2 linked regions of the Lichenicola cladoniae genome follow. The protein of the gene in region 1 binds, or shares a complex with, the protein of each later gene. Links are inferred from orthologs where the notes say so. Each region holds a gene or a part of one and is shown on either strand. Other genes may lie near its edges.

Region 1 (3,282 bases):
CAGACGCTGTATCACGACGATGGTCGTGAACAGGTACGCGGCTTGCGGCTACTACCCGCTCAGGGCAGCGCAGATAAGCATCGGCGCACGGTTCGGATCGATGGCCGCTCGGCGGTCGATACCAGGCAGAACGGCGTGTCCATCGCGCCGATGTTCAGCGACCGCCTAGTGCGGCTTGTCGACGAACTGTTCGAGCCAGTGGATGGTGTAGTCGCCGGCACGGAACTCCGGGTCCGCAAGGATGCGCTGGTGCAAAGGGATTACGGTCTTGATCCCCGAAATCACGAACTCGTCCAGCGCCCGCTGCATCCGGGCGATCGCCTCGGGACGGGTTGGCGCATGCACGATCAGCTTGGCGACCATGCTGTCGTAATACGGCGGCACCACGTAGCCGGCGTAGAGCGCGCTATCGATCCGGACACCCAGGCCACCCGGTGGATGGAACACGGTGACGCGGCCGGGGGTCGGCATGAAGGTGTCCGGGTCCTCGGCGTTGATCCGGCACTCGATCGCATGGCCCTCGAAGCGGACCTGCTCCTGCGTGTAGCCGAGCGGCTGGCCGGCGGCGATACGGATCTGCTCGCGCACCAGGTCCACGTTGCACACCATCTCGGTGATCGGATGCTCGACCTGCAGCCGGGTGTTCATCTCGATGAAGGCGAACTGGCCGTCCTGGTACAGGAACTCGAGCGTGCCGGCATTGCGGTAGCCGAGCTTCTTCAGAGCAGAGGTTGCGGTCTCGCCGATCGCGCGGCGTTCCTCCTGTGTGAGGGCAGGGGAACCGGCCTCCTCGAGCAGCTTCTGGTGCCGGCGCTGCAGCGAGCAGTCGCGCTCGCCGAAATGCACTACGGCGCCATGATTGTCGGCCATGATCTGCAGTTCGATATGGCGCGGCTTGTCGAGATACTTCTCGAGATAGACTTCGTCGTTGCCGAACGCGGCCTTGGCCTCGGTGCGGGCGACGCGCCAGGCTTCCTCGATATCGTTCGCGGTCTCGGCGACCTTCATGCCGCGTCCGCCACCACCGGCGGCGGCCTTTATCAGCACCGGATAGCCGATCTCGGCCGCGACCGTGCGGGCGGCATCGAGGTCGGCGAGCGCTCCGTCCGAACCCGGCACCAGCGGCACGCCGAGACTGCGCATGGCGGTCTTGGCGGTGATCTTGTCGCCCATCATCCGGATATGGTCGGGCGACGGTCCGATGAAGGTGAGGCCATGCGCCTCGACCGCCTCGGCGAAGCCGGCATTCTCGGACAGGAAGCCGTAGCCCGGATGGATCGCATCGGCACCGCACAGATGCGCCGCGGTCAGGATCGCCGGGATGTTGAGGTAGCTGTCGCGCGACGCCGGCGGGCCGATACAGACGCTCTCGTCCGCCAGCCGCACATGCATCGCCTCGGCGTCGGCAGTCGAATGAACCGCGACCGTGCGTATGCCCAGTTCGCGGCAGGCGCGCAGCACCCGGAGCGCGATCTCGCCGCGGTTGGCAATCAGGATCTTGTCGAACATCAGGCGGCGATCACTCGATGACCGCCAGGACTTCGCCGAACTCGACCGGCGAGCCGGAGGTGACCAGCAGCTTCTTCAGGGTGCCCGCGCGCGGCGCCTTGATCTGGTTGAAGGTCTTCATCGCCTCGATCAGCATCAGCGTCTGTCCGGCGGTGACCGCATGGCCTTCGGTTACGAAGGCCGGCGCGCTCGGCTCGGGCGACAGGTAGGCCACGCCGACCATCGGGCTGGTGACCGCGCCCGGGTGCTTGGACAGGTCGGCCGGATCCGCGATCGCCGGGCCTGCAGCCGGTGCGAGCGCCGTTCCGGGGCCGGACGGTGCGGCATAGGCCTGCACCATCTGCGCCGGGGCGCGGACCACGCGGATGCGGCTGTCCTTCTCCGCGACCTCGATCTCGGTCAGACCGGTCTCGGTCAGGATCTGGGCCAGTGCGCGGATCGCGTCCACGTCGACGGGCAGGCGGCTCATCGTTCGTCCTCGTCCATGATGATGTCGGCCAGCGCGGTCAGCGCCAGCGCATATCCACGCACCCCGAGCCCGCAGATCACGCCCACAGCCGCCTGGCTGACATAGGAGTGCCGGCGGAATTCCTCGCGACGGTGGATGTTGGAGATATGCACCTCGACGACCGGCAACGCGACAGCCGTCAGCGCGTCGAGCAATGCGATAGAGGTATGGGTATAGGCGCCCGGGTTGATCAGGATCCCGCGCGCGCGGCCACGGCATTCCTGCACCCAGGACACGAGCTCGCCCTCGCCGTTGGTCTGGCGGAAGTCGATCGCGACATCCAGGCGCTCGGCAGCCTGGACGCAGATCTGCTCGACATCGTCGAGCGTCGCCCTTCCGTAGATGGCGGGTTCGCGCAGACCGAGCATGTTGAGGTTGGGGCCGTTCAGCACGGCGATGAGCGGAGGCGTCATTGTCACGCGGCGTTAGCATGTCGCCACCGGTGCTCCAAGGGCATCCGGGCCACATGACGGCGATCGCGACATCCAAGCCACGCTGTTGCCGCTGGCACACGCATGGCTGGGTGCGCCGCACAATATAACGCTGATGTCTACCCAGTAGAGTCATCTTCTTCTTCGTCTCAAATTCCCCAATGCTGTCACCCGAATTGCGACCGAAAAGCATATAAAGGCCTCTTTATGCTCTGTTCATGTTTGGACGGCGCTATTCAGGCTTGATCTTCTGATTAGGTACGCCTCTAGTGCTCGGGAACGGTGTGGGACGACCAAAACGTGCGATCGACGAGCTTGCGACCTCAGAGCAACAGGGCCCTCGCCCTTTCCGCGACGCAGCTCGCCTCGCTAGCCGTTGCGGCCCTTCTCGGCCTCGGCACCTCTGGATCGATCGCAGCACCCGTCGCCGTCGCACCGACAAGCTGGGCAGGGGCGGTCCACTCGCGTCTCGCCGAGCAAGCGGCACTCGATCCCGCCACCGCAACCTCGGACCCGGCACCGGTCGAGGCGGCACCTCATCATCAGGTCACTGCCTGGGCCCGGGCCGTCGAGGCCCGTTTCGCGCTGCATGCTCATCATGTCGCCGAAGCCGGCCGGTCTGCGCTCGCCTGGTCCGAGAGCGGCGTCGCAAGCTGGTATGGCCGCGACCATGCCGGACGGCGCACATCCAGCGGCGCCCGCTTCGATCCGATGCAGCTGACCTGCGCTCATCCAACCCTGCCACTCGGCACCAAGGTGCTGGTGACATCGGATACGACCGGGCAATCGGTCGTCGTGACCGTCAATGACCGCGGCCCGTTCGGAGGCCGGATC
Region 2 (3,317 bases), 1.4 Mb from region 1 along the record:
GGTCGAGGGCCGCCTTCCGGATGCGGTCGTGGCGTCGATCGGCGGCGGCTCCAACGCGATGGGGATTTTCCATCCGTTCCTGGACGATGCCTCGGTCAGGCTGATCGGCGTCGAGGCAGCCGGGCGCGGCCTCGACAGCGGCGAGCAGGCCGCCAGCATAAGCCGCGGCCGTCCGGGTGTGCTGCACGGCAACCGCACCTACCTGCTGCAGGACGAGCACGGCCAGATCCAGGAAGCACATTCGATCAGCGCCGGGCTGGATTATCCCGGCATCGGGCCGGAGCATTCGTGGCTGCACGATATCGGCCGGGCCGAATACGTAGCGATCACCGACGACGAGGCGCTCGCCGCGTTCCAGCTCTGCACCAGCACCGAGGGCATCATCCCGGCGCTCGAATGCGCGCATGCCCTGGCGCACGTGGCAAAGATCGCGCCGGCGATGGGCAAGGACGAGATCATCGTGATGAATCTCTCCGGTCGGGGCGACAAGGACATCTTCACCGTCGCCGAGCATCTGGGCGTAAGCCTGTGAGCCGGATCGCCGCCCGGTTCGCCGCCCTCAGGCAGGCCGGTCGCGGCGCGCTGATCCCGTATCTCGAAGCAGGCGACCCTGACCTTGACACCGCGGCGGCTATCCTGCGCGGCATGCCGGGTGCCGGTGCCGACCTGATCGAGATCGGCGTTCCCTTTACCGATCCGATGGCGGATGGACCGACCATCCAGGCGGCGTCCAAGCGCGGATTGCTGGCCGGTGCGACGCTCGGCCGCACGCTGTCGATGGTGGCTAGCTTCCGCGAGCACGACGTCGACACGCCAATCATCCTCATGGGCTACCTGAACCCGATCGACAGCTACGGCCCTGCACGTTTTTGTGCCGATGCCGGGCGTGCAGGGGTCGACGGGCTGATCGTGGTGGACCTGCCGTCGGAAGAAGCCGACCTGCTGGAAAACCATGCCGCCGAGCATGGTCTCGACATCATCCGGCTGGTCGCCCCGACCACCGATGAAGTCCGGCTGCCCACCGTGCTCCAGGGCAGCTCCGGCTTCATCTATTACGTCAGCATCACCGGCGTGACCGGCACCCGTACCGCGTCCGAGGCCGATCTGGTCCTGGCCCTGCCGAACCTGCGCAAGGCGACCGACCTCCCGGTGGCGATCGGCTTCGGCATCCGCACTCCGGCCCAGGCGGCTGCGGCCGTCAGGGTGGCGGACGGTGCGGTGGTCGCCTCTGCCCTGATCGAGACGCTGGCGAAAAGCCTGGACCGGCACGGCCAGGCCGGTCCCGATACGGTAAGCCTGGTGCTCGACCAGGTCAGGATGCTGGCCGAGGGCGTCAGGACGGCACGCGTGGGCGCACAGGTTAAGGAAATCGTCGCATGAGCTGGCTGACCACTTACGTCCGGCCGAAGATACGCAACCTGCTCGGCAAGCGGGACGTGCCAGACAATCTCTGGACGCAGTGCGAATCCTGCAACCAGATGATCTTCAGCAAGGACCTGCAGAAGTCGCTGAACGTGTGCCCGCACTGCGGTCATCACATGCGCGCCCTGGTGAACGACCGGCTTGCCTGGACCTTCGATGACGGCCAGTTCACCCGCATCGAGCTGCCCAAGGCGCCGGCCGATCCTCTCGGCTTCCGCGACCAGAAGAAATACACCGATCGCCTCAAGGAAAACCGCACCAAGACGCATCTCGACGAGGCGCTGGTCGTGGCGCACGGCACCATCGTCGGTAACAAGGCCGTGGTCGCCGTCATGGCGTTCGAGTTCATGGCCGGCACGATGGGTGCGGCTCTAGGTGAAGGCATCGTCGCCGCCGCCCGGCTGGCCGTCCTGCAACAGGCGCCGCTGGTCATCTTCACCGCATCCGGTGGAGCCCGCATGCAGGAGGGCATGATCAGCCTGATGCAGATGCCGCGCACCACCATCGCCGTGCAGATGGTGAAGGAAGCGGGCCTGCCCTACATCGTCGTGATGACCAACCCGACCACCGGTGGCGTCACTGCGAGCTTCTCGATGCTGGGCGACATCCAGATCGCCGAGCCCAACGCCCTGATCGGTTTCGCGGGCCCCCGGGTGATCGAGCAGACGGTGCGCGAAACCCTTCCCGACGGCTTCCAGCGCTCCGAATACCTGCTGGCGCATGGCATGCTCGACATGGTCGTCCAGCGGTCCGAGATGCGCACGACGCTGGGCCGCCTGCTCTCCCTGCTCGGCACCAGGGATACGCTGGTCAAGGCTGCCGCCTACGCGGCCTAGCCCATGCTGTCGCCCGAGTTCAGTGGCCGTAGCGTTCTCGTGCTGGAGCGGCTGCAGCGGCTTTATCCGGCACTGATCGACCTCAGCCTCGGCCGGCTGGAAGCGCTGCTCGGCAAGCTGGATCATCCGGAACGGAAGCTGCCACCGGTCATCCACGTTGCCGGCACCAACGGCAAGGGCAGCACCTGCGCGCATCTTCGCGCGATCGCCGAGGCGGCCGGGCTCAGCGTGCACGCAACCACCAGCCCGCATCTGGTCGACGTCACCGAGCGGTTCCGGGTCGCCGGCCGACTGGTGACCGAGGCGCATCTGGTGGCGACGCTCGAGCGCATCGAGCACGTCAATGCCGGTGCACCAATCACCGTGTTCGAGGTGCTGACCGCCTGCGCGTTCCTGCTGTTTTCCGAAACGCCGGCGGACCTGGCCATCATCGAGGTGGGGCTCGGCGGCCGTTACGACGCGACCAACCTGCTCGCAGGCCCCGCCGCCTGCGCCATCGCATCATTGTCGATGGACCATGAAGGGTTTCTCGGGAACACCCTGGCCGGTATCGCACGGGAGAAGGCCGGCATCATCAAGCCGGGATCGCCGATCGTAACCGGGCGGCACCAGCCGGAAGCGCTGGCCGAGATCGTCGCGGAAGCCGATCGGCAACAGGCGCCGCTCCTGCTGCGCGACCGCGACTGGACCATCGAGCGCACCACGAACGCCGCGCAGCCGCTCCGCTACCAGGACCGGCATGGGGTGGTGGACCTGCCATTGCCCGGCCTGGACGGCCCGCATCAGATCGACAATGCCGGGCTGGCGATCGCCGCGCTGCGCGCATCGGGACTGGCACTTCCGGAGCATGCCTTCGCCGGCATCGCGCAGGCGACGTGGCCGGCACGGATGCAGCGCCTGACCGGCCGATTGGCGACGACCCTGCCGCCAGGCTGGGAGCTCTGGCTCGATGGCGGCCATAATCCCGGCGCCGGCCTGGCACTCGCGGCAACGCTCGACGGCTGGTCGGACCGGCCGGTGCATCTGCTGGTCGGCATGAAGCAGAGCAAGGACCCGGCC

What was found.
Region 2: the proteins of HN018_RS14820 (region 1) and accD are in contact, whole or in part, in a solved structure (PDB 8UXZ), measured with the Escherichia coli proteins. The link is inferred for Lichenicola cladoniae from one-to-one orthologs.

The regions. Positions count from the first base shown.
Region 1 is NZ_CP053708.1:3,257,253-3,260,534, reverse strand. Bases 250-3,214 are described here. They hold HN018_RS14820 (acetyl-CoA carboxylase biotin carboxyl carrier protein), read right to left. Parts: upstream 1,979-3,214; coding sequence 1,520-1,978; downstream 250-1,519. Other genes in these bases: HN018_RS14810 (septal ring lytic transglycosylase RlpA family protein), read left to right, coding at 2,764-3,214; aroQ (type II 3-dehydroquinate dehydratase), read right to left, coding at 1,975-2,430; accC (acetyl-CoA carboxylase biotin carboxylase subunit), read right to left, coding at 250-1,509. In the rest of the region: more of accC, read right to left, coding at 166-249; more of HN018_RS14810, read left to right, coding at 3,215-3,282. UniProt on the Escherichia coli protein: This protein is a component of the acetyl coenzyme A carboxylase complex; first, biotin carboxylase catalyzes the carboxylation of the carrier protein and then the transcarboxylase transfers the carboxyl group to form malonyl-CoA.
Region 2 is NZ_CP053708.1:4,692,011-4,695,327, reverse strand. Bases 318-3,317 are described here. They hold accD (acetyl-CoA carboxylase, carboxyltransferase subunit beta), read left to right. Parts: upstream 318-1,376; coding sequence 1,377-2,258; downstream 2,259-3,317. Other genes in these bases: HN018_RS21280 (bifunctional folylpolyglutamate synthase/dihydrofolate synthase), read left to right, coding at 2,262-3,317; trpA (tryptophan synthase subunit alpha), read left to right, coding at 529-1,380; trpB (tryptophan synthase subunit beta), read left to right, coding at 318-532. In the rest of the region: more of trpB, read left to right, coding at 1-317.